4 regions of the Erwinia pyri genome follow, and region 4 is predicted to be linked to each of the others. Evidence: predicted binding sites of a transcription regulator. Region 4 holds the regulator's gene; each other region holds the start of a gene.
The links. The regulator PurR, encoded in region 4, represses purine synthesis genes. The targets are predictions, from matches to a motif close to CANGCAAACGTTTGCNTG.
Positions count from the first base shown of each region.

Region 1: gcvT (glycine cleavage system aminomethyltransferase GcvT) is a predicted target of PurR. The motif match lies at 1,784-1,801, and genes of this name have one in related genera.
Region 2: tusA (sulfurtransferase TusA) is a predicted target of PurR. The motif match lies at 4,153-4,170, and genes of this name have one in related genera.
Region 3: Q3V30_RS19235 (NCS2 family permease) is a predicted target of PurR. The motif match lies at 4,772-4,789, and genes of this name have one in related genera.

Region 1 covers NZ_CP132353.1:870,068-877,659, forward strand. The annotation lists gene ubiI (FAD-dependent 2-octaprenylphenol hydroxylase) at 1-127, shown strand, start outside; gene Q3V30_RS04110 (hypothetical protein) at 156-1,445, opposite strand; gene gcvT (glycine cleavage system aminomethyltransferase GcvT) at 1,852-2,946, shown strand; gene gcvH (glycine cleavage system protein GcvH) at 2,976-3,362, shown strand; gene gcvP (aminomethyl-transferring glycine dehydrogenase) at 3,434-6,307, shown strand; gene Q3V30_RS04130 (SDR family oxidoreductase) at 6,370-7,113, shown strand; partial or broken gene Q3V30_RS04135 (family 1 glycosylhydrolase) at 7,255-7,592, opposite strand, start outside.
Region 2 covers NZ_CP132353.1:315,102-322,693, forward strand. The annotation lists gene iolG (bifunctional inositol 2-dehydrogenase/D-chiro-inositol 1-dehydrogenase) at 1-747, shown strand, start outside; gene Q3V30_RS01435 (sugar phosphate isomerase/epimerase family protein) at 807-1,691, shown strand; gene iolE (myo-inosose-2 dehydratase) at 1,734-2,630, shown strand; gene Q3V30_RS01445 (DcrB family lipoprotein) at 2,724-3,281, opposite strand; gene Q3V30_RS01450 (7-cyano-7-deazaguanine/7-aminomethyl-7-deazaguanine transporter) at 3,379-4,044, opposite strand; gene tusA (sulfurtransferase TusA) at 4,242-4,487, shown strand; gene Q3V30_RS01460 (hypothetical protein) at 4,737-4,916, opposite strand; gene Q3V30_RS01465 (zinc/cadmium/mercury/lead-transporting ATPase) at 5,143-7,404, opposite strand; gene Q3V30_RS01470 (lysoplasmalogenase) at 7,498-7,592, opposite strand, start outside.
Region 3 covers NZ_CP132353.1:4,058,910-4,066,501, reverse strand. The annotation lists gene Q3V30_RS19270 (ATP-grasp fold amidoligase family protein) at 1-347, shown strand, start outside; gene Q3V30_RS19265 (YjcB family protein) at 403-684, opposite strand; gene Q3V30_RS19260 (hypothetical protein) at 1,097-1,291, opposite strand; gene dgcN (diguanylate cyclase DgcN/YfiN) at 1,465-2,760, shown strand; gene soxS (superoxide response transcriptional regulator SoxS) at 2,826-3,254, opposite strand; gene soxR (redox-sensitive transcriptional activator SoxR) at 3,345-3,812, shown strand; gene Q3V30_RS19240 (glutathione S-transferase family protein) at 3,871-4,533, shown strand; gene Q3V30_RS19235 (NCS2 family permease) at 4,926-6,275, shown strand; gene Q3V30_RS19230 (Na+/H+ antiporter) at 6,446-7,592, shown strand, end outside.
Region 4 covers NZ_CP132353.1:2,004,584-2,012,175, forward strand. The annotation lists gene Q3V30_RS09310 (MATE family efflux transporter) at 1-812, opposite strand, end outside; gene Q3V30_RS09315 (riboflavin synthase subunit alpha) at 1,040-1,684, shown strand; gene cfa (cyclopropane fatty acyl phospholipid synthase) at 1,734-2,882, opposite strand; gene punC (purine nucleoside transporter PunC) at 3,181-4,371, opposite strand; gene punR (DNA-binding transcriptional activator PunR) at 4,484-5,398, shown strand; gene purR (HTH-type transcriptional repressor PurR) at 5,473-6,498, opposite strand; gene cydH (cytochrome bd-I oxidase subunit CydH) at 6,778-6,867, shown strand; gene Q3V30_RS09345 (C40 family peptidase) at 6,906-7,592, opposite strand, start outside.

The DNA of each region.
Region 1 (7,592 bases), 1.1 Mb from region 4:
CACTCACCCGGCGAAAAAACTGCTGCGTGACCTTGGCCTGAGTCTGGCCGATAACCTGCCCGGCGTAAAACCCCGCCTGCTGAAACAGGCAATGGGGCTGAACGATCTGCCGGAGTGGCTGCGCTAATCTCTGCCTGCCGATGGGGCGAATGCAGCTATGCCACCCACGCGGCAAGATCCTTGCCGCGTATTTCCTGATTCATCTGTTGCAGTTCGGGCAGAGAGGCCTGGCTTAACGTCACTCCTTTTTCACCCAGGGTTGTTGCCAGCTGCTGTTGAAACCGTCCAAGCTGCTGTGGATCCAGATAGTGTGCTTTCGCCCCTGTATCCATTTTATCCCGCCCGTTAGGATTGATTCGGATCAGGGTATCTGCAGGGATTTTCACCCCTTTTGCCAGACAGGCCAGGCTTAGCGTTGCCAGATCCTGAACAGTATTGAGTTCGATCTCTTTTAATCTGCCCCCCTTCGCCGAGCCTGCCAGAGGATGGTTTTCACTCTGATAGCTGTAGTTCTTCGCTTCTCCCCCCAGCGAGCCTTTTATAGCGTGCGTTTTGAGGTCGTCGATCTTACTGAAGCCAAATACCATGGGAACGATTTTACCGTCATTGATCATCGCCAGCAGCGGTGCTTTACCCGCCTCAAGCTGCTGCTGCAGTGTTTTTGCCGCCTCCGCCAGCATAGGACGCAGCGCCGGGCCATCAAAGCGCTGTTGATGGTGGTCAGAAAAATTGATCGTGACGGACTCAGGAAATTTCAGCAAAGCCACGCTCTGCTCTGCTGGCACATTTTCAAACTTTTTTGCCCCATTGTTGCGTGCGCTGGTCAGCAAGTTCTGTAACCAGTTCGCCGCGACTTCACTAACCTCTTGGTCAGCGCTCGCCTGCAATTGCAGGGCGTTTCCAGTGGAAGGCAGCGGGCGTCCGCTTGCCAGATAACCGCCGATAGCCTGAGTCATACGATGCTGAAAAGCGCGGGCAACGGGGTTGCTGCTGTGCATCCCTCTGCCGTGAGAATAGACGCGGGGGTTGCTCCGAAAATTATTACGGGTGACCTGCTCAGATAATTTTTCGGGGGTACGATCTGAAAAAAAGACCTCTCCCTCCAGCGATTGCGTCCCGCCTTTGGCATCATTGACGCCCCCTCTTAATTCGCCCGATGCCAGAATTTCAAATCCCCACGGAGAACCATGCAGCGCTTCAGGTTTGGTATAGCCTTTTGGCGCTGTTGGATTCATAGAGGAGAGCAGCGCACCGTGCATTTTTTCGCGCAGCGCCACATCGATAGATCGTCGTCTGGAAAGCAGATCAACAGGTGAGAGGTTAGCTTCATTAAGCTGGCTGGCCTTATGTCCTTCCTCTCTCAACTGGGTGATAGCGGCTGGGTCGTGCTGTTCGACCGCCTGGTGAAGCGGAAAGGTATTCACTGAGGTTGATTTGATATCCATAGCCTGTAACCAGAAGAGAGATTGTCACGTTAAGTGTTCATTCTGGTTAAACGGTTCCCGCAGAACGGCTTCATTTGAAAAATTCTAATTTCACCCCTGTTTTCAGATTACTTATTTTCATGCATTAGATGTTTCATCTTGCCGAATTATTTTGGACTCTTTGCAGTAACGCTATTTTTAAACTGGTCTCACCGCCCTTAATTGTCATTTTTGCGTGCTTCTTTACAGATTTATGGTGAAAAATTTCGGAAACTCTCCGCTGGCCCAGGGGGCGATCGGAAATTTTCGACCCCGTTTTACTTATGGTTAATGGCTGCGTTCAGTGGTAAGTTCAGAACCAGGTTATCGTTTGCGTACGGCTCAGAGCCGCAGCAGGACGTCCAACTAATTGCCTCACAGGATTGATATGACTCAGCAAACCCCCTTGTTCGAACAGCATCAGGCATCAGGCGCGCGCATGGTCGATTTTCACGGCTGGATGATGCCGCTGCATTACGGCTCGCAGATGGATGAGCACCATGCCGTGCGTACTGATGCCGGCATGTTCGACGTGTCGCACATGACTATTGTCGATCTCAACGGTGCGCGTACGCGTGAGTTCCTGCGCTATCTGCTCGCCAACGACGTCGCCAAACTCACGCAGCCTGGTAAAGCGCTTTATACCGGGATGCTGAATGCATCCGCTGGCGTAATTGACGATCTCATTGTTTACTTTATGACCGAAGACTTTTTCCGACTGGTGGTCAACTCGGCGACCCGGGAAAAAGATTTGGCGTGGATTGCTGAGCATGCGGCGCCTTACGGCGTGCAGCTGACGCCGCGTGATGACCTGTCGCTGATCGCCGTGCAGGGGCCTCAGGCGCAGGCAAAAGCGCAGACGCTGTTTGATGAGGCGCAGCGTGAGGCAGTTGCCGGCATGAAGCCATTCTTTGGCGTGCAGGCGGGTGAGCTGTTTATCGCCACCACCGGCTATACCGGTGAAGCGGGTTACGAAATTGCGCTGCCGAATGAACAGGCTGCTGATTTCTGGCAGAAGCTGCTGGAGGCAGGCGTTAAACCCGCCGGTCTGGGCGCACGCGATACGCTGCGTCTGGAAGCGGGCATGAATTTATATGGTCAGGAGATGGACGAAGGTGTCTCTCCGCTGGCCGCTAACATGGGCTGGACCGTAGCGTGGCAGCCTGAAGATCGTGATTTCCTTGGTCGTGAGGCGCTGGAAGCGCAACGTGAAAAGGGCACTGACCAGCTGGTGGGTCTGATCATGACGGAGAAAGGCGTGCTGCGAAATGAGTTGCCGGTACGCTTTACCGACAGCGAAGGCAATCTGCGTGAAGGGATCATTACCAGCGGCTCCTTCTCTCCAACGTTAGGTTGCAGCATCGCCCTGGCACGCGTTCCTGCTGGCATTGGCGAGCAGGCCATCGTGCAGATCCGTAACCGGGAAATGCCGGTAAAAGTCACCAAACCTGTTTTTGTTCGCGCCGGAAAACCCGTCGCCTAATAACGATAACTTCTCAGGAGAGCAGGGCTATGAGCAATGTCCCAAATGAACTGAAATACCGCGACAGCCATGAGTGGGTGCGCAAAGAAGCTGACGGAACTTACACCGTGGGCATTACCGAGCACGCGCAGGAGCTGCTGGGCGATATGGTTTTTGTCGATCTTCCTGATGTCGGCAACACCTACAGCCAGGGCGATGACTGCGCCGTAGCTGAATCTGTGAAGGCAGCTTCCGATATCTATGCGCCGATCAGCGGCGAAATTATTGCAGTTAACAGCGCGCTGGATGGCGAACCGGAGCTGGTTAACAGCGCCCCCTACGCCGAAGGCTGGCTGTTCAAAATCAAAGCCAGCGATGAAGCCGAGCTGGATGCGTTGATGGATGCGGATGCTTATAAAGAGAGCATCGACGAATAACTGCTTACGCGGGTGGGGCGGCCTTGACCGTCCCGCCCTGCTTACCCTGCCCGATTCAGGATTTACCGCTAATGACTCAGACTCTCAGCCAGCTTGAACACACCGGTGCGTTTATCGAACGCCACATTGGCCCGTCGCAGGAGCAGCAAACGGCGATGCTCAATGCTACCGGTGCCAGCTCACTCCAGGACCTTATTGCGTCAATTGTGCCCGCAGATATCCAGCTACCGAGCCCGCCTGCGGTAGGGGATGCGCTGACCGAGCATCAGGCGCTTGCGGAGCTGAAGGCGATTGCCAGTCAGAATCTGCGCTATAAATCCTATATCGGCATGGGGTATACCCCGGTACTGACGCCGCCGGTTATCCTGCGCAACATGCTGGAAAATCCGGGCTGGTACACCGCCTATACGCCTTATCAGCCAGAGGTCTCACAGGGCCGTCTGGAAGCACTGCTGAACTTCCAGCAGGTGACGCTGGATCTCACCGGGCTGGATATCGCCTCCGCCTCATTGCTGGATGAAGCTACCGCTGCGGCGGAAGCGATGGCGATGGCAAAACGCGTCAGCAAGCTGAAAAACGCTAACCGCTTCTTTGTGGCGGACGATATTCATCCGCAGACGCTGGATGTGGTGCGTACCCGTGCGGAAACCTTTGGGTTTGAGGTGCTGGTCGACAGCGCAGCAAAAGTGCTCGACCACCAGGACGTTTTTGGCGTGCTGTTACAACAGGTTGGCACCACGGGTGAAGCTCACGACTATACCGATCTGATTGCCGAACTGAAAAACCGCAAGGTCATTGTCAGCGTTGCGGCAGATTTTATGTCTCTGGTGCTGCTGCAGGCACCGGGCAAAATCGGCGCGGATATCGTGTTTGGTTCCGCACAGCGCTTCGGCGTACCGATGGGCTACGGCGGCCCGCATGCGGCCTTCTTTGCTGCGCGTGATGAGCATAAGCGCTCGATGCCGGGACGTATTATCGGCGTTTCGCGCGATGCGGCAGGCAACACCGCCTTGCGTATGGCTATGCAGACCCGCGAGCAGCATATCCGCCGCGAAAAAGCCAACTCCAACATCTGTACCTCGCAGGTGCTGTTAGCCAATATCGCCAGCCTCTACGCCGTGTTCCACGGGCCGGTGGGGCTGAAGCGCATCGCTTCCCGCATTCACCGTCTGACCGATATTCTGGCGGCTGGCCTGCAGAAAGGCGGCCTGACGCTGCGTAATCAGCACTGGTTCGATACGCTGACCGTTGAAGTGGCCGATAAAGCCGCGGTGCTGGATCGCGCCCTGAGCTTTGGTGTGAACCTGCGTACCGATATCCATAACGTGGTAGGGATCACCCTGGATGAGACCACGCTGCGGGAAGATATCACGGCGCTGTTCTCCATCCTGCTGGGTGAAAACCATGGGCTGGATATTGATGCTCTGGATGCCGCCGTTGCCGCAGAAAGCACCTCGGTGCCCGCTGCGCTGCTGCGCCAGGATCCGATTCTGACCCATCCGGTGTTCAACCGTCATCACAGCGAAACCGAGATGATGCGCTATATGCACAGCCTGGAGCGTAAAGATCTGGCGCTGAATCAGGCGATGATCCCGCTGGGATCCTGCACCATGAAGCTGAATGCGGCGGCTGAGATGATCCCGATCACCTGGCCTGAATTCTCGGAACTGCATCCGTTCTGCCCGGCCGACCAGGCGACGGGCTATCTGCAGATGATCGGTCAGCTTTCCCAGTGGCTGGTGCAGCTGACCGGTTATGACGCGCTCTGCATGCAGCCAAACTCTGGTGCGCAGGGTGAGTACGCTGGTCTGCTGGCGATCCGCCGCTATCACGAAAGCCGCAACGAAGGCGGGCGTAATATCTGCCTGATCCCAAGTTCCGCACACGGCACCAACCCGGCTTCAGCTCAGATGGCTGGCATGTCCGTGGTGGTGGTGGCCTGTGACAAGCAGGGCAACATCGACCTGGCCGATCTGCGGGCGAAAGCGGAGCAGACGGGCGATGCGCTCTCCTGCATCATGGTGACCTATCCTTCTACTCACGGCGTGTACGAAGAGACCATCCGCGAAGTCTGCCAGATCGTCCACCAGTTTGGCGGTCAGGTCTATCTGGATGGCGCCAACATGAATGCCCAGGTGGGGATCACTACGCCTGGCTATATCGGCGCGGACGTTTCTCACCTTAACCTGCATAAAACCTTCTGCATCCCGCACGGCGGCGGCGGCCCGGGCATGGGACCCATCGGCGTGAAAGCGCATCTGGCACCGTTTGTGCCAGGGCATAGCGTGGTGCAGATTGATGGCGTACTGACGCAGAATGGCGCTGTCTCTGCCGCACCGTTTGGCAGCGCGTCAATTCTGCCAATCAGCTGGATGTATATCCGCATGATGGGGGCTGAAGGGCTGAAGCAGGCCAGCTCTGTGGCTATCCTCAATGCCAACTACATCGCCACCCGGCTTAAATCTGCTTACCCTATCCTCTACACCGGGCGTGATGGCCGCGTGGCGCATGAATGCATTCTGGATATTCGTCCGCTGAAAGAGCAGACCGGCATCAGCGAGCTGGATATTGCCAAGCGTCTGATTGACTACGGCTTCCATGCGCCAACCATGTCCTTCCCGGTTGCGGGAACGCTGATGGTTGAGCCAACGGAATCTGAAAGCAAAATCGAGCTGGACCGCTTTATTGATGCCATGCTGGCGATTCGCATGGAGATCGATCGGGTTGCGGATGGAGAGTGGCCTGCGGATGACAACCCGCTGGTCAATTCACCCCATACCCAGATGGAAATCGTGGGCGATTGGACGCATCCTTACAGCCGTGAGCTGGCGGTGTTCCCGGCAGGCAGTGACAATAAATACTGGCCGACCGTGAAGCGTCTTGATGACGTTTATGGCGACCGCAATCTCTTCTGTTCCTGCGTACCGATGAGCGAATACGAGTAGTCTGGCGTTTACGGCTAAAGTTAAAAGGGCACAGCAAGTGCCCTTTTTTTATGGAGAAAATGATGAAAATTGCGTTAGTAACCGGTGGCAGCCGGGGAATAGGGCGGGCAACATCGTTACTGCTGGCCCGGCGCGGATACAACGTGGCGGTGAATTATCACCAGAATGTCGCAGCGGCAGCAGAAGTGGTCGCGCTGATTACAGAGCAGGGCGGCAAGGCTTTTGCCGTTCAGGCTGATATTGCCGATGAGCAGCAGGTTGTGGCGATGTTTGAACAGATTGATCGTCAGCCGGGTCAGCTTGGTGCGCTGGTGAATAATGCCGGGATCCTGTTTCAGCAGACCCGCGTGGAGCAGCTGACGGCTGAGCGAATCAATCGGGTCTTTGCCACCAATGTTACAGGCTGTTTTATCTGCTGTCGTGAGGCGGTAAAAAGGATGGCTTACCACCACGGCGGAGAGGGCGGCGCTATAGTCAACGTCTCCTCAGCGGCAGCGCGACTCGGCGCGCCTGGCGAGTATGTTGATTATGCGGCATCAAAAGGGGCGATGGATACGCTGACCACAGGACTTTCGCTGGAGGTAGCCGCTCAGGGGATCAGGGTGAATGGTGTACGTCCCGGCTTAATCTATACGGAGATGCATGCCGATGGCGGCGAACCCGGAAGAGTGGATCGTGTTGCACCCGCCTTACCCATGCAGCGAGGCGGCCAGCCTGAAGAGATCGCTCAGGCTATTTTGTGGCTGCTGAGTGACGAGGCCTCCTATATCACCGGCTCCTTTATTGATGCAGCAGGCGGACGATAGAAACAGACGCCAGGCAATACTGCACAAACATTGCTGGGTATCGCCCGGCTACAGCCTCCAGGCCTGGAGGCTTCCGGCTTTTACCGGGCCAACGCTCTGTACCTTTAAGAGTGATAAAAGGTATCGGTTCAGATCGGGCTACAGCTCTGCCAGCGAATAACGCAGCCCAACGGGATCAATCTGCCAGCCCCAGTCAGAAGCCTTAACGTGCGGATTAGGCACGCTGCCCTCAAATCCTGACACGGCGCTTCCTGTTCCTGCGGCGCTGGCCTGTACGGCGTTACTCATGTAATAGCTCAGGCCAATATAATCGGCGCAACCCTCAAGCAGGATCTCCGCATCGCCCGCCTGCATATCAATCTGGTAACCCTTGCGCGCCCACTCGTTAACGATATAGGAGGGATAATAGCCACGCATATGCACGTCACTAAACAGGTAGCGTTCACGCATCGCTTGCTGGGCAAGCATCACATCATCGG
Region 2 (7,592 bases), 1.7 Mb from region 4:
GGTAAACCGGTATTTTGCGAAAAGCCGCTGGCGCTGAGCGCTGAAGGGTGCCGCCGTATTGTGGATGCAGAAATTGCGCACGGTAAGCGTCTGGTGCAGGTCGGTTTTATGCGCCCTTATGATGCGGGCTATCGTGCATTAAAGCAGGTGATTACCAATGGCGACATCGGTGAGCCTCTGATGCTGCACTGCGCGCACCGTAACCCCGCCGTTCCTGAAAGCTATACCACCGATATGGCTATCACCAGCACGCTGATCCATGAGCTGGACGTGCTGCGCTGGCTGACGGAAGACGACTATAAATCTGTGCAGGTGGTCTTCCCCCGCTCGACCAAAAACAGCCATGCAAAGCTGCGTGACCCGCAGATAGTGCTGTTTGAAACGCAGAAAGGCACCCGCATTGATGTCGAAATCTTTGTGAACTGCGCCTATGGCTACGACATCCAGTGTGAGGTAGTGGGTGAAACCGGTATTGCCAGACTGCCAGAGCCTGCTGCGGTGCAGATGCGCAAAGAGGCGAAACTTTCGACCACCATTCTCACCGACTGGAAAGATCGTTTTATTGACGCCTATGACATCGAGCTGCAGGCATTTATTAACGATGCCACGGCTGGCAAGCTGCAGGGCCCGTCTGCCTGGGATGGCTATGCGGCCTCCGTTGCGGCTGATGCCTGCCTGAGAGCGCAGGAGAGCGGCGTCATTGAGGCGGTTGAGCTGCCGCCTCGCCCGGCGTTCTATAACAAGTAATGCCATTTTTCCCCGCCGTGGGCGGGGAAAACGCTGAACCGATCCGCAGGGAGAAACAGATGAAAATCGCTTTTGACGTTGATGTCATCAAAGAGATGGGCATTACCAAAATGGTCCATCAGGTGGCGGACTGGGGCTACAAATATATTGAGCAGTCGCCGCATCCTCAGATTAACCCGTTTTACAAGCACCCCAAGGCCAGTCGGGAGATCATTACCGAATACAAAAATGCGCTGCGTGAAACCGGCGTGGAGATCTCCTCCTTTATCGTCGTCTACCGCTGGTCCGGCCCGGATGAGGCACGCCGTCAGGCTGCCGTACGTAACTGGAAGCGGATGATTGAAATTGCGGTTGAAACCGGCGTGCAGGTGATCAATACCGAGCTTTCCGGGACGCCAAACGAGCCGGAGATCTGCGAAGAGATGTTCTACCGCTCAATGGAAGAGCTGCTGCCGATCGTCGAGCGTGAGGGGATCCGTATCGAAATTCAGTCCCATCCGTGGGACTTCTGTGAAGAAAATAATGAAACGGCGGACCTGGTAAAATCGTTCCGCAGTGAGAACGTCAAATATCTCTATAGCGTGCCGCACACCTTCTTCTACGACAAAGGCAAGGGCGACGTTAAAAGCATGCTGGAGTACGCAGGCGACGATCTGTCGCACGTGCTGATTGCCGATACCATGAACCACACCAAGCATTGCCGCTACATCGTGAACCCGCCGGGCGTGGATGCCGTCGTCCATCAACATGTGGGCGTTGGCGAAGGGGAGGTCGATTTCGCCACCCTGTTCCAGACCCTGCGTGAAATGGACTTTGCTAACCGGAGTTACAAGGTAGGCGGAGAGTCGATTATCGCCTCTTCCCTGTTCGGTTACCCGGAAAAGATGCCGCGTCAGGCGGTGGAAACCCGCGAGCTGATCGAGCGTGAGCTGCTGAACCGTTAATCCGTGGCGGCAGCGCTGCCTTATCCCCGACGAGAAAAGACGATGAATAAAGAGAACGTGAAGCTGGCGATAGCACCGATTGGCTGGACCAACGACGATATGCCGGAACTGGGTGCGGAGAATACCTTTCAGCAAATCGTCAGCGAAATGGCGCTGGCAGGGTTCACCGGCAGCGAGGTGGGCAGTAAGTATCCGCGCGATCCCGCCATATTGAAACCGATGCTGGAGATACGTGGCCTGCAGATTTGCAACGCCTGGTTCAGCACCTTTTTTGGCAATGGAGACAAAGCGAGGACCATTGATGAATTTATCAACCATCGCGATTTCCTGCACGCCATGGGCGCCAAAGTGATTGGCTGTTCCGAGCAGAGCAAGAGCATTCAGGGGACCTCGCTGCCGGTGCTGGATGAGAAGCCCAACTTCAGCGATGAAGAGTGGCGCTTAACGGCGGAAGGCTACAACGAGCTGGCGAAGCTGGCGGCAGAAAAGGGCATGCAGGTCTGTCTGCATCATCATATGGGCACGGCCATTCAGACTACGGAAGAGATTGACCGTTTTATGGCGCTCACTAACGATGATGTCTACCTGCTGTTCGACACCGGCCACGCCTACTACTCTGAAGGCAGCCAGGCGAAGATGCTGGCGATCCTTGAAAAGTACCTGCCGCGTATCAATCACATCCATCTGAAAGATGTGCGTGATGAGGTAGTGGCGCAGGTTAAGAGCCAGAAAATGTCCTTCTTAGACGGCGTGAAAAAGGGCACTTTCACCGTGCCTGGCGACGGCGTTATCGACTTTATGCCGGTATTTTCCCTGCTGGATGAGGCGGGCTATAAGGGCTGGATGGTGGTGGAAGCGGAACAGGATCCGGCGTTAGCCAATCCGTTTGAATACGCGGTTAAAGCCAGAAAATACATTCGCGAGCATGCGGGCCTGTAGCTTTATCAGCAGTCTCTCTGAAAGCGCATAAAAAAGCCCCGGTCAGTTGACCGGGGCTTTTTGTTAATGCGTTCGCGCTTACTGCAACGTTGTTTATTTCAACGTAATAGTGTTGATGATGTTTTCTGCATCGGTCTGGGACTTCTGCTGATTATCGGCGGGCAGGGTGATCTGCAGCGTCAGCAGTTTGCCGTCAACCTTCGCCAGCACCACGGAGGACCAGGAAGACTGGTTCTTGGCAGAGATGACCGTATCCAACTGCTGGGCAGGCTGACCTTTCAGATCCACCGATTTGTTGGTCACCACCTGCAGCTGCGGATCGCGATTGCGCTGCTGCTGCTCAAGGCGCTTGGCCAGTACATCCAGACCATCGGTAGTGGCATCGCCTTCGATAACGATAATCGCTTTCTGTCCGGTCGCATCGGCATAGACGTGCATGTTATTCGCCTGAGTACCGAGCTTGCCGCTCTGATCGGACATGCCGGCAGGCAACGTGAAGCCTAATTTACCATCCATCAGGCTCACATTTTGCGAGCTCTGGCTGCTGCTGACGCCGTTGTCATCAGCGGAGGCTTTATCATCTTTGCCGTCGCAGGCGGTCAGTCCAACCACCAGTAAACCGATACCGGCATATTTCAGTAAGTTACGCATCATGATCCCTTTTACGTTAGTCGTGTGCTGCAATAGAGCCACTCATAAAATAGCAATCAGCTGGCAAAAGCAACCGCCGGCCTGTACAGCATTCAGCTTAACCGAAGTTGACCTGCGCGCGACTCGATTTTTCCGCCAGGCGCTTAAGCATCGCATTTAACAGCAAACCGTAAGCAGGCAGGAAGAAAATCATGCAGATGAGCACTTTAAAGCTGTAGTCCACCAGCGCAATTTCCACCCAGTTCTGCGCCATAAACGGATCCGGGCTTTTATAGAAGGCGATAAAGAAGAAGGCCAGCGTATCGCTGATGTTGCCCAGGAACATGGCCGACGCCGGAGCAATCCACCACTGAGGCAGCTGACGCAGACGGTTAAAAACGTGGACATCCAGGATCTGCCCCAGCGCATAAGCCATAAAGCTGGCGCAGGCGATACGGGCGACAAACAGGTTTACCTCTTTCAGCGCGGCAAATCCCTGCCACTCCCCCTGATAGTAGAGGGCGGAGATGCTGTAGGAGATAAACAGTGCCGGAACCATTACCGCAAGGATAATACGACGAGCCAGCGGTGCGCCAAAAATCCGCACGGTGAGATCGGTTGCCAGGAAGATAAACGGAAAGCTGAAGGCTCCCCACGTGGTATGGAAGCCAAACAGAGAGATCGGCAACTGCACCAGGTAATTACTGGAGGTGATCACCAGGACGTGAAATAACGACAGCCAGACCAGCGCATGCGTGCGCTGACTTTTCGAGAATGAAATCATCTTGTAGCCTTTTTGAAAGTTGGGGTGAGGGAACCCAATGAAAATGGTCTCGCGTAGCGAGTGCGCGGCATCTTACCGAAACAGAGTGCTAATGCAATGGTTAATTTTAGCGCAAACGTTATCGTTATATGTGAGCTTGCACCAGCGAAGTGTGTGGGTAAAAATAAATGCAGTTCCCGACTTTTAAAGAGAGTGTTATGAGCGATCTGTTCGCCAGTGCCGACCAAACCCTGGATGCCATGGGGCTGCGCTGCCCGGAGCCAGTGATGATGGTGCGTAAAGCCGTGCGCCATATGCAGGAGGGCGAAACCCTGCTGATTATTGCCGACGATCCCGCCACGACCCGCGATATCCCAGGCTTCTGCCGTTTTATGGAGCATACGCTGGTGGCCCAACTTACCGAGCAGGTGCCCTATAAATACCTGTTGAAGAAGGGGCTGTAGAGCTGTCAATGACAGTTGCTGAAGTCAGTGTTAAGGCAAGTTGTCTGAAGGAATAACGTCAGCAGTAAGGTGTGGAGAAAGGTCAGGTCGTCTGTAAATGCAGGCGATCTGGTCAGGGAGAACGGGCTGAACACAAAAACGCCGTGAACCCTTCCATGGGGGCTGCGAAGCGGCGTCCATGCCGCTTAGCTTTTGCTTATCAGCCCATTCTCCCTTCCCAATAGCTTTAGTGTTGCCTGTTGATACAATTTACCTGCCAAAGCCAAAGCCAAAGCCAAAGCCAAAGCCAAAGCCAAAGCCAAAGCCAAAGCCAAAGCCAAAGCCAAAGCCAAAGCCAAAGCCAAAGCCAAAGCCAAAGCCAAAGCCATGCTTTTGATCTGTTTGACCGCCGAACACACTGGCAAAACTGAATCTGATGGGTGGCACCATAAGGCACGTTAGCCGAGTGTATGCCGCAGGGATGCGGCATCCAAGCCTACAGGGAGGTATTTACGGCGTCTCGGATAACGTGCCTTATGGTGACGCCTTACCACCGCACCCGGTTTTGACCTGTGTAAGCCTGAAGCTTCCCAAAAACGTCGTACGCCTTACCACAACCAGTTTCGAAGTGAAGTGTACAGAAAGGTCAGGTCGTCTGTGAATTCAGGCGATCTGGTCAGCTTTTCCGAAGCAGACGTAATGCATTAGCGGTTACTAACGCTGTAGCGCCTGAATCGGCGAGAACTGCCAGCCACAATCCGGTAATGCCCATCAGCGTCGTGATCAGAAAGATCCCTTTCAACCCCAGCGCAATAGTCACGTTCTGGCGGATATTGGCATGCGTCGCTCTGGACAAGCGGATCATGGTTGCCAGCCCGCCCAGCCGATTATGCGTCAGCGCGGCGTCGGCGGTTTCCAGCGCCACATCGCTGCCGCTGCCCATGGCAATGCCGATAGTGGCGGCTTTCATCGCGGGAGCATCATTAATGCCGTCGCCGACCATGGCAACAGGCTGCTGCTGATTAAGCTCGCCGATGGCCGCCACTTTGTCTGCAGGCAGCAGGCCAGCACGATAATCAATGCCCAGCTCTCCGGCAATGGCGGCTGCGGCACGAGGGTTATCGCCAGTCAGCATCACCGCCTGAATGTTCATTGCCTTCAGCTCAGCCAGCGCAGCTAAAGCATCGGGCCGTAACGTATCACGCAGCACAATCAGCGCGGTTGGCCGGCTCTCTTCCAGCAGTACCACCACCGTGTTGCCCTCGGCTTCCAGCCGGATGACCTGCTCAGCCTGACGGGAAGTCAGCACGTTTGCTGCCAGTCGGCCCGGCGCGCTGATTAAAAGTTTGTGACCACCAACTACTGCCTCCACGCCGCTGCCTGCAAGCGCCCGCTGCTCGCTGGCCTGCGGTAGCGTCAGCTTTCTTTCCGCAGCCTGCGCCACCATCGCTTTCGCCAGCGGGTGTGAAGAACCGCTTTCCACCGCCGCCGCTTTGGCCAGCAGGGAAACTTCACTCTCCTCGGTTAGCGGCACAACGGCGACAACCTGCGGCTTACCTTGCGTTAGCGTGCCTGTTTTATCAAAAGCCAGGGTGCGAACGCCATTCAGGCTTTCCAGCGCCGCGCCACCTTTGATCAGCACCCCGCGGCGGGAAGCCGCAGCCAGACCAGAAGTAATGGCTGCCGGGGTGGATATCACCAGCGCGCAAGGGCAGCCAATCAGCAGCAGCGTCAGACCTTTATAGATCCACGGCTGCCACTCTGCCGCCATCAGCAGCGGCGGGATTATCGCTGTCAGCAGCGCTAATGCCATGATTATCGGCGTATAGATCCGGCTGAAACGGTCCAGAAAGCGCTCAATGGGCGCACGATTCGCTTCGGCCTCTTCAATCAGATGCAGGATGCGGTCAATCGCGCTCTCGCCCGGCTCAGAAACCACTTCCAGCTGAACCTGACGGTCAACGCTCAGGCAGCCTGCGGCAACGGTTTCACCCTGCTGGCGCTCAACCGGCACCGACTCGCCGGTCAGGGCACTTTCATCAAAGCTGGCGAAAGAAGAGAGCAGACGCGCATCCGCTGGTAACCGCGAACCCGCCGCAACCTCGATCCTGTCGCCTGGTCGCAGGGCGCTAAGTGGAACCGTTTCCCGCACGTTGCCGTTCAGCCGGACAGCCTCTTCAGGTTTCAGGGCCATTAAAGCCGTGACGCCGCGCCGAGCCCGACTGGCAGCAAAAGACTCAAGCCGCTCGCCGAGCAGGAACAGCAGAAGCACCATAGCCGCTTCCGCCGTGGCGCCAATAAACAGCGCGCCAATGGCCGCAACGCTCATCAGCGTTTCAATGGCAAACGGCGTTCCGCTACGGATCAGACGAAGGGCGCTGCGGGCGACAGGCCAGACGCCGACCAGCGTGGTCAGCGTAAAGGCAATCTCGCCTGCCTGCGGGTGGACAATGTGGATCAGCCAGCTGACGAGCATTAAGCCGCACAGCAAAATCAGGGCGCGGTTTTCCTGCCAGAAACCGGGAGAAGGGTCGGCCGTATGAGAGGCATTGCTGAGTCTCAGCTTAAAACCCGCTCTGGCAACGGCAGCTTCCACCTGCTGACGAACATCTTTATCTGCATTGACCACCAGCTTCTCGGTGGCAAACAGCACACGCGCTTGTGCAACATCCGGCAAATTGCTGACGGCCGTTTCAATTTTACGGGCGCAGGCCGGGCAGTCCATTCCTTCGATCAGCCAGCTAAAGCGTGCTCTGTCGCTCTCCTCTTCACACTCGCTGCCCGAACTACAGCCCGACTCACTGCAACAGCTGGATTCAGGAGCGGCAGGGGTTATAGCCGCAATTTTCCTGATGACGGGGCGAGGTTTAGCGCTGCAATCAGGCTGACCGGGGGCGTGGCGATGACCACAAGAGCAAGGGGATGAGTGTGAGTGCATAACGCCTCCTGATGAGTAACGGCGGGAAACGTTCCCGCCGATACGCCATCATACACTCTGGAGTGGACTCCAGAGTCAAGGCCTTTGCGCTGCTTACAGGTAGAGCGAGCGTACGATCATAAAGTGGCCGGCAAAATAGCAGGCGGCAACAATCGCGCTGTCCGAGGTAAAACGACGACGATAGTGGG
Region 3 (7,592 bases), 2.1 Mb from region 4:
CGCCACTCTCTATGAACTTCTACGTAAACAGCTTGCAGCAGTGCTTCTACAAAATTCGTGATACGGGGCTGGATATCAGCGGTGACAGAGAAACGCTGGAAAAGGCGCTGGCGCTCAGTAAGAAGCTGGCAAGTGATTTTGACTATGTACGGGTAGACTGGTACATCAGTGAAGGACAGATCTACTTTGGTGAGCTTACCTTTACCCCGGGTGCTGGCCTGGTAACGGGACTGGATATGGGTCTGGATAAAATGATGGGTGATATGTGGCTACAGGAGAAGAAGGCGGCAAATCTGCCCGCGACTTCTGACGTAACGCCGCTGCCGGTCGCGCTTAAAAAGATCTGAATGACCCGATCGGACTAACGAGCCGTTTCTCTATGAGAAAGCGGCTCGCTTGTTTTCAGGGCATAGGATAATCAGTAGGGGTGTGGCTCATGACGTCGATGAACACATCTTTTGTGATGTGCCAGAAGTTGTGCAGGTTTTCCATACTCAACGTGATGCCTAACAGCCCTGTAACGAACCAGCATGACATGCCGATCCCTACACCAGTAAAAATGAAGGCGATGCCGTTGCGGCTGGTTTTACGGCACTTCACGTTAAAGGTGCTGGCGAAAAACATCATTACTGCACTCACCAGTTCCCATCTCATCAATACCAGGCTAGCGGTTAAGGTACCCATATCTGTTCATACTCCAGGTAAGACTGCCCTGACAAAAGGCCAAGTCATCACCAGTTCAGCCGAAAAGTTGCCAGGTTGCTTTTCATCTGAGCAGACACAAAGGGTCATAGAAGTGTGACGACCGTCACATTATATCACTCGATTTTAAAATTTGAACAAAATTCAGCCCTGGTATGGTAGTTTTTTGCGGGCGTGATAAATAAGCTTTTATTTCCTGAGGTTTACATAATTATTCCAAAAATGGCGAATAGTGGGCTTATTGCTGCAGCACTACTTCCGAACAGCGCTTGTCAATTTGTTGCGTCGCCATAAAAGAGATGATGTCGTTATTAAGAGGGTTATTAGCGGAATCGGCGAGAAAATTATTTTTGAGACGCGAAATGAAAATTAATTCCGTTAAGAGCGCATTTAACTATTTATTTTTTAATCTGCTTTGTTTGCACGTGCTTACCCAAGGTTGATGATATAACCCGTCATTCACTCCAGAGCTTAATTGCGTAACGTTTTTAGCTTCTTCTATTTCAGACTTAAACCAAATTTTCTCTTTGGGATGAATCCGACCTGTTAAAAGTTGTGCAACCTGCCCCTGGGCTGTAGGCTTTTTCATACTCAAAATCCTTACCTCCTATCCCTGTTATTTTACGGGACGGGCAGGCTTTGCCTGAAAATTAGCTCGCTGAATAACGGCTTAGTAGTCAGCATCGGGCAATAAAACCAGAAAGGAGCCTTTGTGTTTTTTACTCAACGCTCATTCACCGCCATACAGGTGAGGGAGGATGCATGTCTGACTATTCTGAACAGGCTGTAGGGAAGGGCAAAAAGCCGTTGCCGACGCTGCGCAAATCCCTGCAACGGATTTATCTGGCGATCATTGTCGTGTCGCTGATGTTCAGCGGCATCTCGCTGTCGGTGCTGTCGCTGTTTGCGTTGCGCAGCTATGCAGAAAATAACCTTCAGCTGGTCGCCACCACGCTGGGCTACAGCCTGGAACCGGCGGTGTTAGCGGGCGACGCTGCCACAGCCAGCGATATTGTCCGGCAAATTGGTGCGACAGCAGAGTTCGGCCACGCCAGGGTTCTTGATGCCAGTAAGAGGGTACTGGTCAGCTGGCCCGCTTCCGGCACCCGTCACGCCGAAGGCGTGGGAGATCTGGTGACGCACTGGCTTTTCCCGCAGCCGGTCAGCGTGCCCATTATGCATGCCCGACAGCAGATTGGCGAAGTGTGGCTGACTGGTGACGCCAGCCGGGTGATGCGCTACCTCAGTCAGGCGCTGAAATGGCTGAGCGGCAGCCTGCTGATTACCGCAATTCTTGCGTTCTGGCTCTCAAACAGGATGCACGCCGGGATCCTGAGCGGCCTGCTGAACATTGCCTCTGTGGCTCACGATGTCCGGATACGACGCGCCTTCTCAATGCGGGTGCCTTCTTCCTCTATTGCAGAGCTGAATAAGCTGAGCGGAGATTTCAACAGCCTGCTGGATGAGCTTAGTGAGTGGCAGCATCATCTGCAGCGTGAAAATGATTCGCTGGCGCATCAGGTGTTGCATGATGCGCTGACCGGCTTACCCAACCGCATGGCTTTTGAACTGCAGCTGAAAAAGCTGCGTAGCGATCCTCTGCAGAGGAAGAAACTGGCGGTACTGTTTATCGATGGCGATCGTTTTAAAGAGGTGAACGATACCTATGGCCATGCCGCCGGCGATAACGTACTGGCAGAAACCGCGCAACGCCTGCGCAATAAGCTGCGCAAAGAAGATATGGTAGCCCGCCTGGGAGGCGATGAGTTCGCCGTATTACTGACCGGAATCGAAAGCGGCGCCCAGGCGGCCAGGGTGGCGGAAAATATCATAGAGGCGATGCGGCAGCCGATTCGGCTGGGGAACGGCGAAACGGTATCGCAATCCCTGAGTATTGGCGTGGCGCTGGCCAGAGATCATGCGTCCGGGGAGGCGTTGCTGGCGACGGCGGATGCGGCGATGTACCACATCAAAGAGCTGGGCGGCGGCTGGTATTTCTCCCCCTCATTTTGGGGCCAGGATCCGCAGGCCGCGCCACAGATCCGCCATCGGGCCTGAACGGTTGCAGCGCTAATGCCAGGGCAACGCCCCTCTTTGTGCAGAAAGGGCGCGGCTGGCACTCGTCAGCTGCAGGCAGGGGTGACAGTTTTATCGACCACGCTGGCACAGGGGTGCGTAGCAAAATCGCTGCAGTCGAAGCGATAGCCAGAAGGGCGGATCAGCGACTGGCGACGCATCATGTGGCGGTAAGCCGTTGGGGTCTGCGAAAACTGACGGCGAAACACGCGAGAGAAGGTCTGTTGTGAGTCGTAACCATACTGCATGGCGATATCAAATACCGGACGCTGCGTCTGGCGTAATGCTTCGGCAGCCAGCGTCAGGCGGCGTTCACGGATATAGTTGCCCAGCGTCTGTTTAGTGACGGTACGAAACATCCGCTGTAAATGCCATTTCGAATAGCCCGATTTTGCAGCCACTTCGTCAATCGACAGCGTTTTATCGAGATTGCCTTCAATCCAGTCGGTAAGGGTGTGAATGATGTCGTCATGCATACTGGTCTTCTCCCTGGTGAGAAATTTCAGTTCGTCTTCTCAATGGCTGCTGAGTATAATTCCTCAAGTTAACTTGAGGTAAAGGCCTGAATGAAAATAAATCGCAATTGCCCTAACAAGCGGGAGCTGACTCCGGGCGATGTCGCCCAGCGTTGTGGCGTGGCCGTTTCTGCACTGCACTTTTATGAAAGCAAAGGATTAATCAGCAGCTTCCGTAATGCCGGTAATCAGCGGCGTTATCACCGCGATGTGCTTCGTCGGGTGGCAATTGTGAAAATTGCCCAGCGCATTGGGATCCCGCTGGCGACGATTGGCGAACATCTGATGCAGCTTCCTGTCGGACACCGAATGTCGCCTAAAGAGTGGAAAGTGCTGACGGAAAAGTGGCGCGAAGAGCTGGATCGGCGAATTGAAACCCTGACCCGGCTGCGTGACGATCTGGATGGCTGCATCGGCTGCGGCTGTCTCTCTATGCAGGATTGTCCGTTGCGTAACCCCAATGACCAGTTAGGCGCGCGCGGTACCGGTGCCATTCTGCTGGAGCCGGAACAGGAATAAGCCCCATGCCTGAGTGGGGTCTATACTGCTAACTCTTCGTTTAACACAAGGTTAGCGCATGATTACCGTTCACCATCTTAATAACTCCCGCTCGCAGCGCGTGCTCTGGATGCTGGAAGAGTTAGAACTCCCTTATCAGATTAAGCTTTACCAGCGCGAAGCCACCATGCTGGCGCCTGAGGCATTAAAAAAAGTGCATCCGCTGGGTAAATCTCCGGTTATCACCGACGATAATCGGGTGATTGCGGAGTCGGGTGCGATCCTTGAGTACCTCGCTGAGCGATATGACACAGAAAACAGGCTGAAACTTCTGGATGAAGAAGCACGCCTGCAGTCTCGCTACTGGCTGCATTATGCAGAAGGGTCTCTTATGCCGTTGCTGGTGATGAAGCTGATCTTCAGCCGGATGGGGCAGCCCCCGGTGCCGTGGCTGTTACGGCCCGTTGGCAACGCTTTTGGCAAGGGCGTACAGAAAGCTTATCTGGATAAGCAGCTGGCGACCCACAGGGACTTTATTGAACAACATCTGAGCCGCCACGAGTGGTTTGCCGGGGCGCAATTCAGCATTGCCGATGTGCAGATGAGCTTTCCTCTTCAGGCGCTGAGCGCCCGTGGCGGAGCGGCAACCTCGCCTGCCATTCAGGCCTGGCTGGCAAAAGTGCAGAGCCGCGCAGCCTGGCAGCGTGCCCTGCAAAAGGGCGGTGAAGTGAAGCTTAGCTGAATCTTTTTTCCCCTGAAGAGGTCCAGCGTTTCAGCATTCACTCCGGCCCATCCACCTATAAGAAATCACTATTACGAGGCGGCAGGGCAGATGGGTAGAGTTTCCGCTTTCCGCGGCGAAATAAAACCGCAAGGAGCTGGCTCAGGGTTTGTGCAAAAACAGGCACAAACAGCAGTTGAAAATGCAGTAATAAACGCTGGATAATCGTTTGCCTTTAAATGGTAGCCTTTTGCGTGGCGTAGTAAACGTTTGCCTTTTTTCCAACCGCCGCCCTGAACGGGGTTTTTTGCGGTCTGTGAACAGAGTGTCCTGGGATGGTAAAACGTTGAACGAGGTCTGCTTCATGCGTCACGCAGCAATAACTCATAAGAAATCTCAGGGGATTTTTCACTATGTCGACTCCTTCTCATCAGCCCGGCGGTTCGCTGGACAGCTGGTTTAAAATTTCTGCGCGCGGCAGCTCTGTTCGCCAGGAAATCATAGCAGGCCTCACGACCTTCCTGGCGATGGTCTATTCCGTTATCGTTGTTCCTTCCATGCTGGGCAAAGCGGGTTTCCCTCCGGCGGCCGTCTTTGTCTCAACCTGTCTGGTCGCGGGCTTCGGTTCACTGGTCATGGGGCTGTGGGCTAACCTGCCAATGGCCATAGGCTGTGCTATCTCGCTGACCGCATTTACCGCGTTCAGTCTGGTATTGGGTCAACATATCAGCGTGCCCGTGGCGCTGGGTGCCGTCTTCCTGATGGGGATCCTGTTCACCATTATCTCTGCCACCGGCATTCGTTCCTGGATCCTGCGCAACCTGCCAATGGGCGTGGCGCATGGCACCGGCGTGGGAATTGGCCTGTTTCTGCTGCTGATTGCCGCTGATGGCGTAGGACTGGTGGTGAAAAACCCGGCGCCAGGTCTGCCTGTTGCATTGGGAGACTTTGCGTCGTTTCCGGTGATGATGTCGCTGCTGGGGCTGGCGGTGATTTTTGGCCTGGAAAAACTGCGCGTGCCGGGTGGTATCCTGCTGACGGTTATTGCGATCTCCATTCTCGGTCTGATCTTTGACCCGGCGGTGAAGTATCAGGGGCTGTTTGCGATGCCAAGTCTGAGCGATGCCCAAGGCAATTCACTGGTGTTCAGTCTGGATATCCTCGGCGCGCTGAAACCTGCGGTGCTGCCAAGCGTGCTGGCGCTGGTCATGACGGCCGTTTTTGATGCTACGGGTACCATCCGTGCGGTGGCCGGGCAGGCAAACCTGCTGGATAAAGATAATCAGATCATCAACGGCGGTAAGGCACTGACCACTGACTCCGTCAGCAGCATCTTCTCCGGGCTGGTAGGCGCTTCGCCTGCAGCGGTCTATATTGAATCCGCAGCGGGTACGGCGGCAGGCGGTAAAACCGGCCTGACGGCGATTGTGGTTGGCATCCTGTTCCTGCTGATCCTGTTCCTCTCCCCGCTGGCTTACCTGGTGCCGGGCTATGCTACCGCGCCTGCGCTGATGTATGTCGGTCTGCTGATGCTGAGCAACGTGTCGAAAATTGATTTTGATGATTTTGTCGACGCGATGTCCGGTTTGCTGGCGGCGGTGTTTATCGTCCTGACCTGTAACATCGTTACCGGCATCATGCTTGGTTTCGGTTCACTGGTAATTGGCCGGATATTCGCAGGCGAGTGGCGCAAGCTGAATGCCGGCACGGTGATCATTGCGGTCGCGCTGGTGGCATTTTATGCCGGCGGCTGGGCGATCTGATTTTCCGGGAGCCGGCTTGCGGCTCCCGCTTCTCATTTTCTCTCCAATTTTTTCTGCAAATAGGCACTTCCTGTTTTTAAACCCTTCCCCTTTTTGTTTTACTATTCACCAGGTCCGATCGCATTTTCGTCTGAGTTTTAGCACTCCCCAGGAAGACGTATAAGGAAAACATGGAAATCTTTTTTACTATCCTCATTTTAACGCTGATGGTGTCGCTCTCCGGCGTTGCCGCCCGCATTATCCCCTTTCAAATCCCGCTGCCGCTGGTGCAGATAGGCTTGGGAGCGCTGCTAGCCTGGCCGACGTTTGGCCTGCATGTCGACTTCGACCCCGAGCTGTTCCTGGTGCTGTTTATCCCGCCGCTGCTGTTTGCAGATGGCTGGAAAACACCCACCAGCGAATTCCTGCATCACGGGCGTGAGATTATCGGCCTGGCACTGGTTCTGGTTTTGATCACGGTCGTGGGGATTGGCTACCTGATTTACTGGCTGGTGCCTGGGATCCCGCTGTTGCCTGCTTTTGCGCTGGCAGCGGTCCTTTCACCAACCGATGCCGTGGCGCTCTCCGGCATTGTGGGGGAGGGGCGAATACCGAAAAAAATTATGTCGATTCTGCAGGGCGAGGCGCTGATGAACGACGCCTCCGGCCTGGTCTCCCTGAAGTTTGCGGTAGCTGTAGCGATGGGAACGATGGTGTTTACCGTATCGGGAGCCACCATCGAATTCCTGAAAGTGGCGATCGGCGGCCTGCTGGCGGGTATCGCTATCTGCTGGCTTTATGGTAAATCGCTGCGTTTGTTCAGCCGCTGGAGCGGAGACGATCCGGCTACGCAAACCGTACTGCTGCTGCTGCTGCCTTTTGCTTCTTATCTGATTGCTGAACATATCGGCGTATCGGGCATTCTGGCGGCGGTAGCGGCCGGTATGACCATCACCCGCTCCGGGATTATCCGTCAGGCTCCGCTGGCGATGCGCCTGCGTGCCAACAGCGTCTGGCAGATGCTGGAATTTGTGTTTAACGGCATGGTGTTCCTGATGCTGGGACTGCAGCTGCCCGCCATCCTGCAGATCTCGGTCACGCAGGCGGATGCCGATCCGAACGTCGATTTATGGATGCTGATGCTCTCCGTGGTGCTGATTTACGCCGCGCTGATGGTGGTGCGTTTCGGCTGGCTGTGGACCATGCAGCTGATCAGCAAACGGCTGCTGAAGAAGAAGCCGATGGAGTTCACCACCTATTCGCTGCGTGAGCTGCTGATCGCCTCTTTCGCTGGCGTTCGCGGGGCGATTACCCTGGCCGGTGTCCTCTCTATTCCGC
Region 4 (7,592 bases):
ACCTGCACAATGCCCATCGGCGAGACCAGCAAGGCCACCACGGCAAACAGCGTGACTTCGAAAAAGAGCGCCAGTGCAACGGGCAGACCCAGCTTAAATAAACGCCAAAGAATAGCGGTGTCCGGCGGGCTGAAACGGCCAGCCACGCGGATATCACGCATCGAACGGGCACGGCCCACCCAATATTTCATGGCGATAAACATCACCCAGTAGACGGAAGCGGTAGCCACGCCACAGCCAACGCCGCCCAGGGCAGGCATGCCAAAATGGCCGTAAATAAAGATATAGTTAACCGGGATATTAACCAGCAGGCCAATAAACCCCATTACCATGCCGGGTTTCGTTTTGGAAAGACCTTCGCACTGATTGCGCGCTACCTGGAAGAAGAGATAGCCTGGCGCCCCCCAGAGCAGCGCATGAAGATACCCTTCGGCAATATCTGCCATATGGGGATCGATATTTTGCATAGAGCGGATCAGATAACCGGCGTTGTAGAGCAGCACCATGATGACAACAGAAACCATCGCCGCCAGCCAGTAGGCCTGACGAACCTGGAAAGCTACGCGATCGCGCCGACCGGAGCCGTTAAATTGCGCAACCACTGGAGTCAGTGACAATATCAGACCATGACCGAAGAGAATGGCAGGCAACCAGACTGAGGTGCCTACGGCTACGGCGGCCATGTCCGTGGCGCTCACTGCGCCGGCCATAATGGTATCGACAAAACCCATAGCCGTTTGCGCAACCTGCGCAAGGATCACCGGGATTGCCAGCGCTAATAATTGACGCGCTTCTGTAAGGTACTTCTGCACACATACACCTATTGGTTAACGGAAAAAAGAGAGACTACGAAAGTAAAAAACGCTATTTCTGCGATATAAAAGCAGGGCTGGCCGCACAGTGTAATGTTCGCAGAGAAAATAGCCAACGTCTGCGTTAAGAATAGCTCGTTATGTCACGAGATCCCCGGGATCGCATTTGGTTTTATCGGGGGACCAGGGCAAACTAGAGCAAGAATTCTTATACAGAGGCCACAACTATGTTTACCGGTATTGTGCAGGGCACCGCTGAGGTGCTGGCAATTGAAGAGAAACCTAATTTTCGCACCCATATTATTAAATTACCGGCGGAGATGCTGCCCGGTCTGGAATTAGGCGCTTCTGTCTCTCATAACGGTTGCTGCCTTACGGTGACGGAAGTGCAGGGCGATCGGGTAAGCTTTGATCTGGTTAAAGAGACGCTGCGGATTACCAATCTTGGTGATCTTAAAGTGGGTGATACCTTAAACGTTGAGCGGGCGGCAAAATTCAGCGATGAAATTGGTGGCCACTTAATGTCCGGCCATATTATGACCACCGCTGAAATCAGCAAAATAGTGACTTCAGAAAATAACCGGGAAATCTGGTTCAGGCCGCAGGATGTAATGCAGATGAAATACATTCTGCATAAAGGCTTTATTGGCATTGATGGCATCAGCCTCACGGTGGGTGAAGTCACCAAAACCAAATTCTGCGTTCACCTTATTCCAGAAACGCTGGCCCGAACCACGTTGGGTACAAAACGGCTGGGCGATCGGGTGAATATCGAGATCGATCCCCATACTCAGGCGATAGTAGAAACTGTTGAGCGGGTACTGGCTCAGCGGGAAGCCGCTTTACTCGCTGCGGCTGCTTCAGAGCAATAGATAAAAAAGGGCCGACAGCATTGGTCGGCCCTTCTGGTCCCTTATCTCATTAGTGCGGAACGCGTAAACCACCCTCTACGCCGTGGCTGAAGACCACCTGCCAGAGCTGAATATCGCGCGCACGGAAGGCGCCAGCACAGGCGTTGAGATAATAGACAAACATCCGCTTAAAGCGCTCGCCATATTTTTCTGCCAGTTCCGGCCAGGCGGCCAGAAAACGCTGATGCCAGGCCATTAACGTGGTGTCGTAATCCTGGCCGAAGTTATGCCAGTCTTCCATGACAAAATAGGGTTCCTGCGCATCGGCGATATGACGCACTGAAGGAAGGCAGCCGTTCGGGAAGATATATTTATTGATCCACGGATCCACTTTTTCATCAGTAGTATTGGCACCGATGGTATGAAGCAGGAAGATGCCGTCAGGTTTCAGATTACGATTGACCACATCGAAATAGGTCGCGTAATTTTTTGGCCCCACATGTTCAAACATGCCGACCGAGACAATACGGTCAAACTGTTGATTGAGATCGCGATAGTCCTGCAGCAGAATAGTGACATCCAGCCCTTCACAACGCTGCTGGGCCATTTTTTGCTGTTCGGCGGAAATAGTCACGCCGAATACGCTCACGCCATAGTTTCTGGCGGCAAACTCCGCCAGACCGCCCCAGCCGCAACCAATATCCAGCAGAGACATGCCTGGCTCAAGCTGCAGCTTATCGCAGATCATTTTTAATTTAGCCTGCTGCGCCTCTTCCAGCGTCTGCGCTTCTTTCCAGTAGCCGCAGGAATATTGCATGTAGGGATCGAGCATCAGTGAGAAAAGGTCATTCCCGAGATCGTAATGCTCTTTGCCCACAATCCAGGCACGCTTACGTGACTGCAGATTAGTTAATCTGGCCGCGGCGATCCTCAGCGTATCTTTGAAATGGTGGGGAAGCTGTTGATCGAGTTTAGCCAGCAGGACGCGGTGAAAGAACATATCAAGCCGTTCGCACTCCCACCAGCCATCCATATAACTTTCACCCAGACCAAGTGACCCTTCCTGTAAAACGCGTTTGAAGAAGTCAGGATTGGTTATTTTGATATCCCAGGGACGGGTACCGTTGATCTCAATATCAGCATTGCGCAACATTTCCTGGATGATTCGGTACCACTGATTCTCTCCAAGGCTCACTTCTTCTATACACGATGAACTCATAGCTTCTCCATCACCCTGTGTGATTGAAACCTGAGAAATAGAATAGACAATTTCTACAGGATTTGAGAACACGCACGGCATAACCGTACGCCTGATATCCGGCGTTACAGAGGGTTGATATGAATGCCTGCAGAGTTGCGCAACGATTGCCACGCGGAATAGCATGCTGACAGCCCTGTCAGGACTCTAAGTAATTGCGAAATACTTGTTATTATATGTTGCCTGAAATGAGTATATGCTCACGTCAGGCATAATTCAACGGAATATTGTTAGTGTGCTAATCAATTAATTCAACCTGTTAGCGTCCACCGTGCGCACCAGCCAGAGTCATCTCTTCCGCTTTCACACGCTGTAAAATATAGCCGATTATTGACAAAACAACAGTGGAGAGCATGACCAGCGAGGTGGTAAACAGGGAGCTGGTGATAAAGGTCGAGACAATCAGGCTGGCAATGCAGCACAAACCCAGCTGTAGCGTGTTCTGCAGGGCAGCCGCCTTGCCGCTGGATTGGGGGAAGGGCAGCAGGGCATTGGCGACCACAATCGGATAAATCGCACCATTCGCCAGCGCCATGCCGCAGAAAGGTAGCAGCAAAGCATACAGCGAAGGTTCCGGCAGTTGAGCGGCAATAAAGAAGGCGAGGATGCTGACGCCATAAAGAGCCAGTAGCCAGGGTAACAACGCTCGTCCCTCAAGGTGTTTCAGCAGCGTACGGCAGCCATACCCGCCAATCAGGAAAGCGAGCGTTTGCGGCACGTAGCTCAGGCCGATATCTCCAGGCGACATGCCCAAAGCCCCAAGAATAAAGGGCGACCCTGTTAGCCAGGCAAAAAAGCTGGCTGAACAGGCGGCGTAGATCAGCACGTTACCGCCGTAGACCGGGGATTTTAATAAGCTGATAAAACTTACCTTCTCACTGGCTGCCTGCGTTGTCTCTTTACGGGGCGATTTGAGAAACAGAGTAAAAATCAGCAGGGCAACCGCAATCAGCAATAGCGTGATAAAAATGGCCCGCCAGCTAAAGTGGTTAAGCAGCCAGGCACCCAGCAGCGGAGCCAGCGCTGGCGAAAGGGCTACCAGCGGCATAATAGAGGCAAAGACGCGGTTAGCCTGGGCGGCCGGATAGCGGTCAACCACCAGCGCCTGCCAGCTCACTGCGGCGGCACAGATGCCGATGGCCTGCGCAAATCGAAGCGCCAGCAGCAGGGAAGCAGATTCAACCCACCACATAGCGGCACAGCTGATGGCAAACAGGCTCAGGCCCATCAGCAGCACGGGCTTACGGCCAATACGATCGGACAGCGGCCCCCAGATCAGCTGACCGCTGGCAAAACCGGCCAGAAACAGGCTGAGGCTGGCGCTGATGATGCCCGCGCTGGTTTGCAAATCTTGTTGCATAGCGATAAAAGCAGGCAGGTACATATCGGTGGCGAGGAAACCCGCAACGCTGAGCAGCGCGAGGTAAACTATAAATCCTTTTCCAGGCATTTTTTTCTCTTTATGGGTAATGAATCGAACGCCGCAGAGTGTAATCGCGTGTCAATCAGCTTGTGAAACGGTAATATTTGCCTGTTCCCTCCAAAAAATTTGCAGGCAGGTTATGTGGTCAGAACACGCTTTGGAAGTCGTTGATGCCGTAGCACGCTCCGGCAGTTTCACCGCAGCTGCGGCAGAGCTGCATCGGGTCCCCTCAGCTATCAGCTATACAGTGCGGCAGCTGGAGGAGTGGCTGGCGGTTCCCCTGTTTGAACGGCGGCATCGGGATGTGGTGCTGACCGAAGCGGGACGGGTATTTGTGCAGGAAGGGCGTAGTGTTATCAAAAAAATGCTCGCCACCCGACGGCAGTGTCAGCAGGTGGCAAACGGCTGGCGCGGACAGATCAACATTGCCGTCGATCGGATAGTCAAACCACAGCGCACGCGCCAGCTGGTGGTGGACTTCTATCGCCACTTTCCGGATATGGAGCTGCATCTCTCGCCAGAGGTGTTCAATGGTGTCTGGGATGCGCTGGCCGATGGCCGGGTTGATGTGGCCATCGGGGCGACTCAGGCTATTCCGGTAGGCGGCCGTTTTGCCTTTCGCGATATGGGAGCACTGAACTGGCGCTGTGTGGTAGCGGCAGATCATCCTCTGGCGCAGCACAAGGAGCAGGTAATCATTGAAGAGGCGATCCGGGAGTGGCCTTCGCTGGTGCTGGAGGATACCTCGCGGGCACTCCCCAAGCGAACAACCTGGACCCTGGATAACCAGCGGCGGCTGGTGGTGCCGGACTGGGAAAGCGCCTTCGACTGTCTGTCAGCCGGGCTTTGCGTGGGCATGGTGCCGGGACATTTTGCCCGGCCTCTGTTGAAACAGGGCACGCTGCACGAGCTTAAGCTTGCTGCCGCTTTTCCCGACAGTCCCTGCTGCGTCAGCTGGTCTGAACAGCAGGCTTCACCGGCGCTGAGCTGGCTACTCGATTATTTGGGAGAAAGCGATACGCTGAACAGCGAATGGCTGCGTGAGGAAGAATAACAAAGCGGGTAAACAGCGCAGGCCAGGGGCAGAGTATGCCCCTGGCTGCAGGAGGAGAGAGGTGCACAAGTCGTTTAGCGGCGGTAATCCAGGAAAGGACCGTCGGCGACCGAGCGACGTTCAATCAGTGAAGGATGCACCTCAATGGTCTGCGGATCTTCCCGTTTGCTGGTGATGCGGTCCAGCAGCATATCGAAGGCGGTCTCGCCCAAACGCTCTTTTGGCTGATGGACGGTAGTCAGCGCTGGCGTAAAGTAACGGGCGTTGCGCACGTTATCATAACCGATCACCGATATATCCTGCGGGACCCGCAGGCCCATTTCGTCCGCAGCGCAAATTGCGCCCATGGCCATGACGTCACCGCCACAAAAGACCGCCGTCGGGCGCTGCTTTTGCGACAAAATCTGCTGCATCGCCTGATAGCCAGACTCCGGTTCGAAATCACCCTGCACCAGCCACTCTTTTCGCAGCGTAATATTGGCTTCAGCTAGCGCTTTCAGGAAGCCGGCATGGCGACCGCCGCCGGTGTTGCGCTCCATCTGCCCGGGGATCACGCCGATATCGCGGTGACCACGATCGATCAGATAGCGCCCGGCCAGATAGCCGCCCTCAAAAGCGTTATCCAGCACGGTATCTGTAAAGTCACCGCGGGACTCGCCCCAGTCCATTACCACCATCGGGATATTGCGGTTCTCTTCCAGCATCCTGATCAGCGGATCGGGATACTCTGAGCACATCACCAGCAGACCATCCACGCGCTTTTGCGCCATCATCGACAGATAGGCCTGCTGCTTTTGCAGATCGTTATGGGCATTGCCCAGGATCAGGGTATAGCCTTTTGCGAAGCAGCAGTTCTCCACCGCCTCGATAATCTCGGCAAAATAGGGCGCTTCGCTGGAGGTGGCTAACAGACCAATGGTTCTGGTGTGATTAACCTTCAGGCTACGGGCCACTGCACTGGGGGAGTAGTGCAGCGATTTAATTGCAGCCCAGACGGCCTCCCGCGTCTCTTCGGCGACAAAGCGGGTTTTATTGATGACGTGGGAAACGGTGGTGGTCGACACCCCGGCCTGTTTTGCCACATCTTTAATTGTTGCCATGAACTAGCTACTCCTGCGCTTATCTCAACATGTTGATAAGGCTGTTGTTAATCGTTTGCCTGGTAAGAATAAAACCTGACGTCTTAAATCATTTTTTTATGTTGCTGTCGGATTCGTCAGGAAGGAAAAGAGTGGTCACCCGCAGAACAGTGAAGATAAGCGAGCGTTGCGCAACAAAAAAAGAATTCTAACAAGGCTGAGCAGAGAAAACGAGATTTTTACCGCTAAGTATGGGAAAATTGGTAACACCATAAACTGTAGGGCTATTCAGGAAGAAAAATGGATACCGATTTAAAGTTCTCACTACTGACCACGGTTTGCGCACTGGCGATGATTATGGCGTTCAGCTTTACCGCCATCATGCACTAGTCTGAACAGGGGCCAGGCAACTGGCCCCTGTATCACTTTTAACGAATGGTTTTCGGCGTCATCATCCGACGGGCGCCAATATAGTGGCGCTGCCAGTAATCTTCGCCCAGCGCACTGACCTGGATATCCTTGCCGGTGCGCGGGGACTGAATGAACTTACCGTCACCCAGATAGACGCCCACATGATCGGCAGCGCCGCGGCCATTAATGCGGAAGAAGACAAGATCCCCTTTTTCCAGCTCATCACGTTTGATTGAGGCGGCATCGCGCAGGTGATACATCTCATTAGCGGTGCGGGGGATCTTAAATTTCACCAGATCTTTATAGGCATACCAGACCAGTCCGCTACAGTCGAAGCCGGTTTTCGGTGAGGTTCCGCCCCACTGATAAGGCTTACCCAGCTGGCCCATCAGTTTGTTCATCGCGGTTTCACGCGCCTTCTGATAGCGGGCACGGTGAGCTTTGCTCAACTTCAGCGGCGCCGAATCGAGATCGGCGGTCAGCGCTTCCATCTGCGCGGCTTTACCACGGTGACGCCCGTAACGTTTTTTACCCTCATTAACGCTTTTTTTGTTAACTCTGCTGGGGGTAGCGGCGGCAGTTGCCTGAGGTGCTTTCTTTTTAAGCTTGAGCTTCGGAGCGGAGGTTAAGCGGGATTTCTTGCTGGTGGACTCTTTCACTTTTTTAGTTGAGCTCGCTTTAACCGGCCTGCGTTTACGTCGCTC